One region of the Cohnella sp. LGH genome, then DNA from elsewhere that is predicted to be linked to it. Evidence: predicted binding sites of a transcription regulator. Region 1 holds the regulator's gene; the other holds the start of a gene.
The links. The regulator CtsR, encoded in region 1, represses protease genes until heat stress. The targets are predictions, from matches to a motif close to ATGGTCAATAAAGGTCAAACA.
Positions count from the first base shown of each region.

Region 2: a site for CtsR is predicted at 4,662-4,682, ahead of clpP (ATP-dependent Clp endopeptidase proteolytic subunit ClpP). Genes of this name have one in related genera too.

Region 1 is NZ_CP072117.1:7,928,282-7,934,974, forward strand. It holds gene J4772_RS32705 (ATP-dependent Clp protease ATP-binding subunit) at 1-1,590, opposite strand, end outside; gene J4772_RS32710 (protein arginine kinase) at 1,626-2,690, opposite strand; gene J4772_RS32715 (protein-arginine kinase activator protein McsA) at 2,708-3,211, opposite strand; gene J4772_RS32720 (CtsR family transcriptional regulator) at 3,231-3,692, opposite strand; gene J4772_RS32725 (glycosyltransferase family 4 protein) at 3,902-5,023, opposite strand; gene J4772_RS32730 (hypothetical protein) at 5,036-6,247, opposite strand; gene J4772_RS32735 (GDP-mannose 4,6-dehydratase) at 6,264-6,693, opposite strand, start outside.
Region 2 is NZ_CP072117.1:7,826,562-7,833,254, reverse strand. It holds gene rapZ (RNase adapter RapZ) at 1-177, shown strand, start outside; gene yvcK (gluconeogenesis factor YvcK family protein) at 187-1,173, shown strand; gene whiA (DNA-binding protein WhiA) at 1,181-2,116, shown strand; gene J4772_RS32135 (HPr family phosphocarrier protein) at 2,219-2,488, shown strand; gene J4772_RS32130 (SIMPL domain-containing protein) at 2,610-3,371, shown strand; gene J4772_RS32125 (sporulation histidine kinase inhibitor Sda) at 3,542-3,796, opposite strand; gene clpP (ATP-dependent Clp endopeptidase proteolytic subunit ClpP) at 4,023-4,607, opposite strand; tRNA gene J4772_RS32115 (tRNA-Arg) at 4,761-4,835, opposite strand; gene J4772_RS32110 (AraC family transcriptional regulator) at 5,228-6,166, shown strand; gene J4772_RS32105 (glycosyl hydrolase) at 6,261-6,693, shown strand, end outside.

The sequences.
Region 1 (6,693 bases):
TCCGGCGCGAGCGCGGCGAATGGCGCGGGACACCGATTTAACGGCTTCCTCCTGGCCGATGACGCGATCGTGCAGAATGCTTTCCATCTTCAGCAGGCGCTCCGTCTCCTCCTCCGCCAGCTTGCTGACCGGGATGCCGGTCCAGCTTGCCACAACCTGAGCGATATCCTCAGGCGTCACTTCGGAATCGGTGCGGCCTTGCTTTTCCTTCCACTGGTTTTTCGTGAAATCCAGCTCTTCGCGGATTTTCTGCTCGGTATCGCGCAGAGCGGCCGCTTTCTCGAACTCCTGGCTTTGAACGGCGGCGTCCTTCTCCTTGCGGATGTCCTCCAGACGCGTCTCAAGCTGCTTTAGATTAGGCGGAACCGTGTAGGAATTCAGCCGAACCTTGGAGCCGGCTTCGTCGATCAAGTCGATCGCTTTGTCCGGCAGGAACCGGTCGGGAATGTAGCGATCGGACAGCTTCACCGCCGCATCGATCGCCTCGTCGGTAATTTTCACCCGGTGATGCGCTTCGTAGCGATCGCGCAGCCCAAGCAGAATTTGCACCGCTTCTTCCGGAGTCGGCTGATCCACCGTAATCGGCTGGAACCGGCGCTCCAGAGCCGCATCCTTCTCGATATATTTGCGATATTCGTCCAGCGTCGTCGCGCCGATGCACTGCAGTTCGCCGCGTGCCAGCGCCGGCTTCAAAATGTTGGAGGCGTCGATCGCGCCTTCCGCGCCGCCCGCTCCGATGAGCGTATGCAGCTCGTCGATGAATAGGATGACGTTGCCGGCTTGACGAATTTCGTCCATGATTTTTTTCAGACGGTCCTCGAACTCGCCGCGGTACTTCGTGCCTGCGACGACCGAGCCCATATCCAGCGTCATGACGCGCTTATCGCGCAGCGTCTCGGGAATTTCGTTGTTGACGATGCGTTGGGCCAGCCCTTCGGCGATCGCCGTTTTGCCGACGCCCGGCTCCCCGATCAGCACCGGGTTGTTTTTCGTCCGGCGGGAAAGCACTTGGATGACGCGCTCGATTTCCTTCTGCCGTCCGATGACGGGGTCAATATTGCCTTCCCGCGCGCTTGCGGTCAAGTCGCGGGCCAGGCCGTCCAGCGTCGGGGTGCTGACATTGGCGGACGGACCGTGGTTCGGCGATGCGTTCTCGTTGCTGCCGAGCAGCTGAAGCACTTGCTGGCGCGCCTTGTTCAAGCTGATGCCCAGATTGTTCAGCACCCGGGCGGCGACGCCTTCGCCTTCGCGAATGAGTCCGAGCAAAATATGCTCCGTGCCGACGTAAGTGTGGCCGAGCTTACGCGCCTCGTCCATCGACAGTTCGATGACCTTCTTCGCTCGAGGCGTATAAGCAATGTTCGTCGGCTGCTCCTGTCCGCGGCCGATGAGCGATTCCACCTCGTCCTGAATTTTCTCCAATCCCAATCCGAGAGCGATCAGCGCCTTGGCGGCGATGCTCTCCCCTTCCCGAATCAAGCCGAGAAGAATATGCTCCGTACCGATATTGTTGTGTCCCAACCGCACTGCTTCTTCCTGGGCCAGGGCCAACACCTTCTGCGCGCGTTCCGTAAATCTGCCAAACATCATGAGACACACCTCCTAATAAATTTAGAATAAAACATTTATGAAAGAGTTGCCAGTCGAGTGCGGATTAATTCCGCCCGCGACTTATCGCGATCCTCCGGGCTCATCGCTTCCCCAAACGTCAATTGCAGGAAGCCCGGCTGCGTCGAGACGAGCAATTCGTTCAATGCGTGCGGCTCAACCTCCGGCAGCAGCCCCAGATGGGAACCGAGGCGAATATCGGACAGGCGCTGCGCGGCTTCCTTCGAGTCGATGATCAGCGCCTGTGTCAAAACGCCGTACGATCTGCGCACGCGGTCCTCTACACGCAGCCTCGATTCGCCGAGCAGCTTCACCCGCGCCGACTTCTCGTGCTCGATGATCTGATGCGCTACCTGGAATAGATTGTCGATAATCTCCTGCTCCGACTGTCCGAGCGTCGCCTGGTTGGAGACTTGGAACAGGTTGCCCGTCGCTTCGCTGCCCTCGCCGTAGATGCCTCTGACGGCCAGCCCGACCTGCGTCACCGCCGACAAAATCCGGTTGATCTGTCCCGTCATGACGAGCGCGGGCAGGTGCATCATGACCGATACGCGTATGCCCGTGCCGACGTTGGTCGGACAGCTCGTTAAGTATCCGTGCTTCTCATCGAAGGCGTAATCAACCTGTTCCTCGAAAATATCGTCGATCTTGCTGGCCGAATCCCAAGCCTCATTCACCTGAAATCCCGGGTATAAACATTGAATGCGAAGATGGTCCTCTTCGTTAATCATTACACTAATATCTTCTTTTGGACTCAGAATCAGAGCCCCGTTGCGCGATTCATTCGCCAGATTGGGGCTGATCAGATGCTTCTCGACCAGCACCAGCTTCTCCAGCTCGGTCAGCTCCGCAAGCCGAATCTGATCGATCTTGCCCAAGCCGTTCAGCCGCCCGCTCTCCGCCACCCCGAGAAGCTGGTCCGCCGCCGACAGCGATTGTTCGGGACTGGCCATCAGCGGAAAAGGAATATTCCGCAAGTTGCGCGCGATTCGCACGCGGCTGCTGATCACGACCTCGGATTCGGGGCCTTCCCCTTTCATCCACTGACTGAGCGCTTGCTTCGTGAATTTTCTTTTCGCCATCGTTCAACCCCTCCCTTTCATCCGCTCATTTCGCTCTCGAGCTCGCGGATCCGGTCTCGCAGCTGCGCGGCGGTCTCGAAATCCTCCCGCTCGATCCTGCCCTGCATTTCCTTCTTCAGCCGCTCGATTTCGCGCTTCGTCTTCAAGTGACCGGCCGCCCGCTTCGGCATTTTGCCAACGTGGACCGTGCTGCCGTGTACCCGCTTCAGAAGCGGATCTAGCCGCTCGGAGAATTGCTTGTAGCACTCGCTGCACCCGAAACGTCCTACCTTGCTGAACTGAGTATAGGTCATCCCGCAAGCTTCGCACTTAACCGCCGGCTTGACCGTCTGGTTCCGGGGCTCGAAGTCGAGCAATCCGGAAAGCAGATTATGAATGGAAAATCCTCCGGCCGTCCCGGGAAGCATCTCCCCTTTGTCCCTGGCGCACGTCTCGCAGATGTGCAGCTCGGTTTTCTCCCCGTTGACGAACTTCGTAAAATGAAGCGTAGCCGGCCGTTTGCCGCATTCCTGGCACTGCATAGCCTTCTTCCTCCTCCCGTCATTTCGCAAGCAAGGCGATCAGCATCGCCTTGAGCAGCTTCGCCCGAATCTCGTCTCTGACCGGAAGCTTAAGCGCCAACGCATCCCGCGAGACGGCCGCCTTCAGCAAATGCGCTTCCCTCTCGGTCAGAAACCGGGCCTCCTCCAACTGGTAAATCAGACCCTCCGCGGTTGTCTGGTCGATCCGTTCCCCGACCGTCTGACGGATATGGCGCTGTACGGCCTCGACCGACGGCAGGCTCACGCGCTGAATACGGATGTAGCCTCCGCCTCCGCGTTTGCTTTCCACGTAGTAGCCCTTCTCAAGCGTGAACCTCGTGCTGATTACATAATTGATCTGCGACGGCACGCAGGAGAATCTGTCGGCCAGCTCGCTCCGCTGAATTTCAATAGCGCCTGCCTGGCTGTTCTCCAGACTCTGCTTAAGGTAGTGTTCGATAAGATCGGAAATATTACGCAACGTCCAACCTCCTTTCTTCGATCCAAGCCGGCATAGCCGGTTAGTCAATGAGGGGTGGATCTGACTTTGACTTTCTTTGACTATAACTTTATTATACGCCGCTTTTTGAAAAATGCAACTTCGCATGCACGAGATTCCGATGCTGCGGAAAAAGCAAAAAAAGCTGCCCGGATTCACGAGGCCGCATCGCCTCCCGGACAGCCATGCTTTTATCCGCTTCGACCCGGTTCCGGACCGTTCCTTCGCTTCTCCAACCGCTCCCGGATCTTCTCGCCAACCGCTTCCGGGGAAAAAAAAGTTCGGATCGTTCTCTGTCCGTTGCTGGCGATCCGCCGTCTCCATTCCTCGTCGTACACTGCTTTCCACATGAGATGGACGGCATGCTCCTGATCGGGCTCCGCCCATTGCTGGTGCGCCTTATACGGGCCGTAGTGGGTTCCGATCCGGGTTAGACGATAGCGCACCGCACCTGAGTTCATCTCGTCCATAAAATCCGCGTTGCCCGACCAATGCGTTCCGATGACCGGTTTGCCAAGATACATCGCTTCAGCCAGAGGCAGGCCGAAGCCTTCGGAGCGATGCAACGCAATGTAGCAATCCGCGCAAGCAAGCAGAGCGTTGGCTTCGGAGCGGCTGAGCACCCGATCGACGATCCGCACGTTCGGCAGTCCCTCCGCCTCCTGCTGCAGATTGTCGACCTCCGCCTGCTGTGGATTGTTCATTTTGATAACCAGCCCGGCCTGCATACCGTATCGCTCGACAGCTAAGCGATAAGCCCTCAGAACGGCCGACGGATTTTTGCGCGAAGAATAGCTGTAAGTATCGTACATGCATAGGAACAGAAACTTTTTCTCCGGCAGGCCGAACGATTTCCGCTGGACGTCTTGGGGAACCTCCACTCGAATGCCATGAGGGACGACGTAGACGGGAACGGGGGATTTGCGCGCCACGCTGTCCCGGACGAAGGCCGAAGGAACCCATACTTCGTCCAAATGACGAAAGCCTTCGGCGTATTCGTCGGGAAACTCCGGAAGCTCCCAGTGCCAGTAACCGATGTTCGTTCTTCCCCCGAACCATTCCTCTCCAAGCTCCGAATAGGCGAGCGGCATCCGATCGGCATTGATGTGAAACAGATTGACGGGGTAGAGCGGCGCGTCGATCTCGGCCGAGCTCCAGGACAAATCCCGATCGCGCGAAATATTGCCGCCCGAGTAGTTCAGAATGCCGAACGGAATTCCCGCTGCGCTCAGCGCCTTGGCCGCCAGCCTGCAGGACTCGCCGATCCCCATCTCATATCTCGCGTATCCGATCAGATTGACGCCAGGCAACATACCGTCCCCCTCCTAAGCGTAGATCATGGAATCGATCACCGGTTGCCAGACAATCGGGTCCATGCCGTATTCGATCGGAACGAACTGCCTGGCCCAGGTCATCAATCCCTGCCGGTCCGCTCCGTGAGCGGCGGGAAACAGCCTTTGCAGGTCGACCCGAGTCTCGTAGATTTCCTTCAGCAAATTCGGCATCGGAGCGGCGACGCTCGCCGGAGCGAACAGCCAGCGGTAGAATCCGTTCGGAGTCAGCGTGTGGAAAGGGTTGCCGAACGTCGATGGCGCTCCGAGCTTCCGATACAGCTTGCGGGCGACTGTCGGAATTACGACGCCGTTATCGAAGTAATTGTAGGTATAACGGCTGCCTGCCGTTGTCGGATAGCCGTTCGCGATCAGGCGAGAGACGTAGGCGTTGAACAGCCCGTGCAAATGCGGAGCATCCGTCCATTGGTGACGGTTCTGATGCTTCGAGATGCGGGAAAGATCCGGAGTCAGACCGCTGAAATGGTAGAAGATCAACGGCTTCCCGTATATCTCGTACATCCCGTTGCGCCAAAGGATCGGCCGTTCGTGAAGATTCCAATATGCGGCATTGTATGCCGGGTCCTTCAAAATATGAACGCCCTCGAACAGAGCCGGCGCGAAGTCCATCCATTTCTGATCGACGTGGTAGCCTTGAGCGGGCTCCATCAGACATTCGCATGTCAGCCTGTCTTTCCACCAGCGCAGCATCTTGAACGTCTCGTCCGTACCGTGCAAAGCGATAAAGCCGAGATTGTATACTCCCGCCTGCAGCAGCTCCGCCTCGCCGGGCTTATGCCGGTCGGATGGAAGAGGCGTCAAAATATGCGGAGTCAGCACGATCGCATGCTGCGGCAGCAGCCGGTACAGATCGTCCATCCGGTGCGTGATGAGAATGTCGGGATCCATGTACACAATCGATTCCAGTCCCCGCTTAAGCAGCAAATATTCGAGAAAGAACGGTTTTACCGCCGTATTGAATTCCGTAATGTCATACTGGAATCGCATATCGGGCCAAATCGGCAGACCGATCTCGGGCAGGCGCACCCATTCGAACGGCTCTTCGCGATGCGCAAGCGTCCCGTCGTCCTCATCAGCCAGCAAAACGTACACTTTGCCAGTCGGATGCTGCTCAAGGAACGATTGCCCAAGCGTTCGGGCAAACGCGATATAATTTTTAGAGACAATCGTGCACAGATTATCCATTAGTCCTCTCCTTCCTTCAAGGCTGCGAGCGCCAGTATTGAAGGAGATCCTGCATCGTCCGTTCGAACGGAATTTCCGGCTTCCACCCTGTCGCTTCGTTAAATTTACGGTAATCCCCGAGCAGGATTTGCACGTCCGAAGGACGCAGTCGGCTCGAATCGGTCTGCACTTCAATATTGACGTTGCTGAAGCTCAGCAGCGTATTCAGCATCTCGGCGATCGTGTAACAGGTTCCAGACGCGATATTATAGTTTTCGCCCGGCTGCCCCTTCTCCAAGGCCAGCCAATAGCCGCGGACAACGTCGCGCACGTCGGTGAAATCGCGTTTGGCTTCCAAATTGCCGACATGAATGACGGGCGCTTTCCGGCCCTTCTCGATATCGACGATCTGTTTGGCGAAATTGGACGTTACGAAGTTTTCCCCGCGGCGCGGACCGGTATGATTA
Region 2 (6,693 bases), 100 kb from region 1:
TTTCTGATCCCGATGTACCACAAGGAAGGTAAAAGTCAGATCGTAATCGGTATCGGCTGTACGGGAGGCAAGCACAGATCAGTGGCGCTGGCCGAATATTTGGGACGTAGACTGGGAGCCAGCGAAACGGAATCGGTGCGGGTGAGCCACCGCGATTCCGAGCGCGATCGGCATTGAGGTGAGGGAATGAGCAAAATACAATCCCTTGCGCGCAAGCCGCGAATCGTCGTGATCGGCGGAGGCACCGGTCTGTCCGTCATGCTGCGCGGCTTAAAGCAAAAGCCGCTGGACATCACGGCCATCGTCACGGTCGCCGACGACGGCGGCAGCTCCGGTATTTTGCGAGAGGAGCTGCAGATTCCGCCGCCCGGCGATATTCGCAGCGTACTGACCGCGCTTGCCGATCGGGAGCCGCTGATGGCCGAAGTGTTGAAATACAGATTTCAGAACGGTACGGGCTTGGCCGGACATAGTCTCGGCAATCTCATTCTGGCGGCGATGACGGACATTACCGGAGATTTCGTTACAGGCATTACCGAGCTAAGCCGGATTCTCGCCGTCAGGGGACGCGTTCTGCCGGCGGCTAACCAGTCGATCGTGCTGAAGGCGGAGATGGAAGACGGCTCGATCGTAGTCGGAGAATCGTCGATTCCGAAGTCCGGACTCGCTATCCGCAGAGTGTACTTGGAGCCGCCCGACGTTAAGGCGCTTCCGGAAGCGGTAGAAGCGCTCCGGGAAGCGGATGCGATACTGATCGGTCCGGGAAGCCTATATACGAGCATTATCCCGAATCTGCTCGTACCGGAGCTGGCGGAAGCGATCGTGGAATCGGATGCGGTTAAGCTGTTCGTCTGCAATGTCATGACGCAGCCGGGAGAGACGGACAATTACTCCGTCAGCGATCACCTGGCCGCCGTTCACGCCCATATCGGCCATCATCTATTCGATTATGTTATTGTGAACGATGGGGAAATTCCCCCGCAGGTGGAAAGCTTGTACGCCGAACAGGGGTCCAAGGCGGTTCACCTCGATCTGGAGGAAGTTACCCGGCGAGGCTACAAGGTAATTGCAGACAAGCTTGTCCTGTTCCGCACTTACTTGCGTCATGACGCGAAGAAACTAAGCGAGCATATTTACCAGCTGGTCGAGGGCTGGATGCTCAGAAAGGGGTGACAAAGGCATGTCTTTTGCAGCGCAGACCAAAAAGGAGCTCACGATGCTTGAGGGCGACAGCTGCTGCGAAAGGGCGGAACTGTCGGCGCTGATTCGAATGAACGGTACGATCTCGCTGTCGAACCGCAGGGTCATGCTGGACATCGCTACGGAGAACGCCGCCATATCGCGCCGGATCTATACGTTGTTAAAGCGTCATTTTACAGTCGTGACCGAACTGCTCGTTCGTAAAAAAATGCGACTGAAAAAAAACAACGTCTATGTCGTGCGCATTCCGGCCGGCTCCGAAGCGATATTGAACGATTTGAGCATCGTCTCGGAAGGGTTTCTGTTCCATCCAAGCATCGACAAGGAGCTTGTGCGCAAAAGCTGCTGCAAGAAAGCTTATTTGCGGGGCGCGTTCCTGGCGGGCGGCTCAGTGAACAATCCCGAAGGCTCGTCTTATCACCTGGAAATCTCGTCGATGTACGAGGAGCACTGCAAGGCGCTTGTCGATCTGGCGAACAGGTTCCATCTGAACGCCCGGTTTATCGAGCGGAAGAAAGGGTTTATCCTCTACATCAAGGAAGGCGAGAAGATCATCGAATTTCTGAACATCATCGGCGCGCATCAGGCGCTGTTCAAATTCGAGGATGTCCGCATTATGCGGGACATGCGCAATTCCGTGAACCGCATCGTCAACTGCGAGACGGCCAACTTGAACAAAACGATCGGAGCCGCCGTTCGGCAGATCGATAATATCAAGCTGCTCGCCAAAGAAGTCGGATTGCACAATCTTCCCGACAAGCTGCGGGAGGTAGCCGAAGTCAGACTTCAGCATCCCGATATTAACTTGAAGGAAGTCGGAGATCTGCTGAAAGGGCAAGTCAGTAAGTCAGGCGTCAACCATCGGCTCCGCAAGCTCGACGAACTGGCGGAAAAAATCCGAAACGGCGGGGCATAACCGTATGGCGCATTTGTTCATATCAATGTTATAATGATGTAGAGCTGGAGTACGGGAGGTCCCGACTAGTGGGACGAATTAAAGATAGGGGGTATCCGGTCCATGACGAGACAGCCGGTAGTCGTTCGGCTTAAGACAGGTCTTCACGCCAGACCGGCGGCACTATTCGTGCAAGAGGCCAATAAATTTTCTTCCGACGTCTTCGTAGAGAAGGACGAGAAGAAGGTTAACGCGAAGAGCATCATGGGCATTATGAGCCTGGCGATTAGCTCGGGGACGGAAGTTGCGATAAGTGCGGAAGGTTCGGACGCAGAACAGGCTGTAACCGCTTTAGTGCAGCTTGTGAGCAAGGAAGAACTGGAAAATCAATAATAAGTTCTGCATGAGGCCCCCTGGAGGGGCTTTTTGCGTTTATGGATTTTTTGTCCTAGGCGTGAAACATTTGTCTCTCTCGTCGCGTTTATAAAGACAAACCGATGAAAGGGGCATGGTCATGAAAAAAGGAGCTTTGCAGGTGTTGTCGGTCGTACTGGCCGCAGCGGTGATTGGATGGTTCGGATTTGTTAAGGGGGAGGGGAATACAGTGTCTGCTGAAACTGCGCAAGCGGCGCCTTACACGATTACAGTCGGAGCCAACGGTTCGGTAATGGTGGAGCCGGACGTTGCCTATTTGCGCTTGGCGGTCGAGACGCGCGGGAAGAAAGCGACGGAAGCTCAGCAAGCGAATGCCAAGCAGTTCGCGGGAGTGGAGAAGACGCTGTACGAGACGTTCGGCATCGCCAAGAAGGACGTCACGACGACCGGGTTCGACGTACAGCCGGAATACGATTATACGGAGAAGGACGGACGCGTGCTGAAGGGCTATATTGCCGTTCATTCGCTTCAAGTGACTTACCGTAAGCTTCCGGACATCGGCAAGCTGTTCGACGCTCTGACCGAATCCGGCGCGAATCGTCTGGACGGCGTGCAATTCTCTACGGAGAAGAAGGAGCAGTACGAGCTGGATGCGCTTAAGAAGGCGATGGAAAATGCGGCCGCTAAAGCAGGAGTGTTAGCGACGTCGGCCAACCGTCAGCTGAAGGGCGTCGTCAACATCGTGCAAGGCGACGTTGCCAACGTTCCGGTTGTTTACGCCCGCGACCAAGCGAAGGTCATGATGAATGAAATGGCTTCGGCAGCCGGTGCATCCTCCTCGGTGCAATCGGGGCAGATCGAGATCAGCACGCAGGTGACCGTTCAATACGAAATGCAGTAAGGCGGATGGCTGGGTAGAGGCCGTCTCGCGCATCGATCGGATTCCCGTTCAGGGAACCTTCGGCGCGCGAGGCGGCCTTTTTACGATTGTCCCACCTCGAAAAAAAATAAAACCGCTCGCCAAGACCGGCGGGCGGGCAGGAATAAGATGTGCGATAACAAGATGCAGATTTAGGCTTCCTTATAGTGGCTCAACTGTCGAATAGAGAGCGCTTCTTCCAACAACTCGATGAACTCGTGAGACAGATTCATCTTCTTGGCTTCTCTGTAAACTTCCAACAGATGCTCATCTTTAAGCGGGCGAAGCAAGGATGCTTTATCGCTCAATCGACGAGCTGCTACCATGTCTACGGGAACGGAGTTCGCGCAGCCTGCCGCAGACGGAGTCTCGGACGATACTAAATAAGGATACGGTCTTTCGAGCATACATAATTCCTCTCTTCCAAAGTTCCTAAGAGATAGCTAGAACTGGGTCTAAATGGAATCCTACATCTTACAGGATACCATGGTTTGGCGGGTTAGCAGAGAGGGCATTCAATCTTTTGAATTTTTATTGACATAAATATGGAATTATGCTATTTATTTTTCGTTAAAAAAGGAGCTGTTCTCATCCTCTTGACGAGGCGGAACAGCTCCTTGGCGGTGAAGCGGATTAATTGACTTTGTCGATGACTTTATCGATCAGTCCGTATTCGCGAGCGACTTCGGCTTCCATGAAATTGTCGCGGTCGGTATCCTTCTCGATTCTCTCCAAAGGCTGACCTGTGCGTTCGGCGAGAATGCCGTTCAGCTTATCCCGCAGCTTCAGTATTCTGCGCGCGCGGATTTCGATGTCGCTGGCTTGGCCTTCGGCTCCTCCGAGCGGCTGGTGGATCATCACTTCGCTGTTCGGCAGGGCGAAACGCTTGCCCTTCGCGCCGGCGGCGAGCAGGAATGCGCCCATCGATGCGGCCATGCCTACGCAGATCGTGGAGACGTCCGGCTTGATGAACTGCATCGTGTCGTATATGGCCATTCCGGCCGTAATCGAACCGCCCGGGCTGTTGATGTAGAGGTGGATGTCCTTTTCCGGATCTTCGGCCGCCAGGAACAGCAGCTGAGCGATGATGGAGTTGGCGACTACGTCGTTCACCTGTGTGCCCAGAAATACGATTCGATCTTTCAATAAGCGGGAATAGATATCATAAGCCCGCTCTCCTCGATTGGTTTGCTCGACAACCATAGGTACAAAACTCATGTTTGGCGTCCCTCCTCATGTATTGGTTTTTTTATCATAGCGAATTCGAGTGCAAAAGTCAAAGAAAGTCAAAGTTGATTTGCGTGGAGCGTTTCATCGATCGAGAGAATACAAAAAAACCGGCCGAGTCGGCCGGTATGTTAATTGTATAGGTGGCGCGCCCGTGAGGAATCGAACCTCAATCTCAGCCTTCGGAGGGCTGCGTCATATCCGTTGGACCACGGGCGCTCGTTAAGTACAGCAAGAGTTATTATAGGGGATGGAGGCTGAAAATGCAAGGGATTTGGCATTTAAATTTTGGAGTTCGGAGCGGGTGCGAACAAAAGGATCGTCCACTATATAAGTTGAACCAGAGATACCTTGAAGAGATGACCCAGTGGAATGGAGAAAGGGAATGGTTTTGCCGCGAGTTTTGGCTTTGGGCTGCTTACCTCTATCGTTCTTATCGATCCAAGCAGCTCAAAACAACCTGTCTGAAGTCGGCAAAATCATCTCTTTTGGAATGTAATGGGCTTCCCCTTCATTGGTTCAACTTATAGAGTCTAGGAGGAATCCGGTCGTCCTCTGCGAAAAGTTATAAAAGACCAATCACACAGCTTATAGTAGGGGAATGAAAGACGATGCCGCCCTTCGTTCAATTGGCGCAATTCAGGGAGATCAGGCCTTACGTGCGCTTCGCTCATTATACGGATTTCCCGTTAAAGGTACCCTCTCGCTATATTCGCGACCATGAGTTTATTCTGGTCGACAAGGGACGGGGAGTCCTGTACACGGAAAGCGGGCCCCATGCTTACAAGGAAGGGAGCCTGCTTATGATCCCTCCGGGGGTGCTGCACTCTTTTCGGGACGACCTCGACGCATCGTCCGGTTATGCGCATTGGGCGATTCATTTCGATTGGGAGCCTCGTTCGGAAGAGGAGCTTCTGCAGATCGTCGGGGAAGAGGCCGGACCGATCCGCCCGGACGAAGCTCCCGGGGAAGCATCAAGCTTGAGCTCCGTCTGGCTGCCGAATCTGGTGAGGATCGACGGGGTAGGAGAGGAAATCCGCAGGTTGATCGAGAGCGTCGTCGAGGCGTTCCGCCAGGAGCGGCCTCTCCGCAAGCTTGAACTGCAGTCTGCTATGCTGCGGCTGCTGCTGGTTCTGGCGACGGGGCTTCAGGAAGGCGAACTGACATACGAGTCGCTGGGCGACAGGAAGACGAAGACGGAATCGAAGGGCAGAGCGGAGATTACCGATTATATCCTGAAAATCCACGATGCCGTAAGGGACAACACGGACGCGGGCGAGATCCACAATCGTTGGCGAGAGGAAGTGTTCTTTAGCGCTCCTCATTTTCATCGCTTGTTTAAGGAGCAGACCGGGCTCCCGCCGCTGGAGTATGCGACCAAGCTCAGGATGGAGAAAGGGGCGCGGCTGCTGCTGGGGACGGAGCTGTCGGTGAAGGAGATCGCTTTCGTCTGCGGCTACGAGGACAGCAAGTATTTCAGCCGTTTGTTCCGGCAGCGCGAAGGAATGAGCCCCAAGCAATACCGCGAGCACTTTCTCGCCGGAAAATGATCGTATTGTCCACCTCATCCGATAGCTGCGCCCTCCCGGGTCGAATCGGCCGACTGCTACAATCGGCTTATGATCGACAGAGGAGGGCATTTTCATGAAAGCATCCGACTTGCTGCGCGAGCGATTTGTTTCCGACGAACCGCCGCGCAGCCTGTTTCCGTTGCTGTGGCTGCACGGAGCGCCAGAGGAGACGGAGGAAGCGCTGCGGCGGGAGATCCGCGCGATGGAGGAGGGCGGCTGCGGCGGCTTCGTCATCGAGTCTCGCCCTCACGCAGATTATTTGGGCGATGACTGGTGGAGGGACGTCGGCATCTGTCTGGACGAAGCGAGAAGGCTTGGCATGGACGTATGGATGTTCGACGAAGAATATTATCCGTCAGGCATTGCCGGAGGCAAAGTGTTGGAGAGAATGCCCGATTATCGGATGCAGGTGCTGACGAAGACGAGCTTCCTGTGGAGCGCCGAAGGGGAAGAGCCCGAGGCCATGCCTCTGGACGGGGAATTGTTCAGAATCGTCTGCGTTCCTG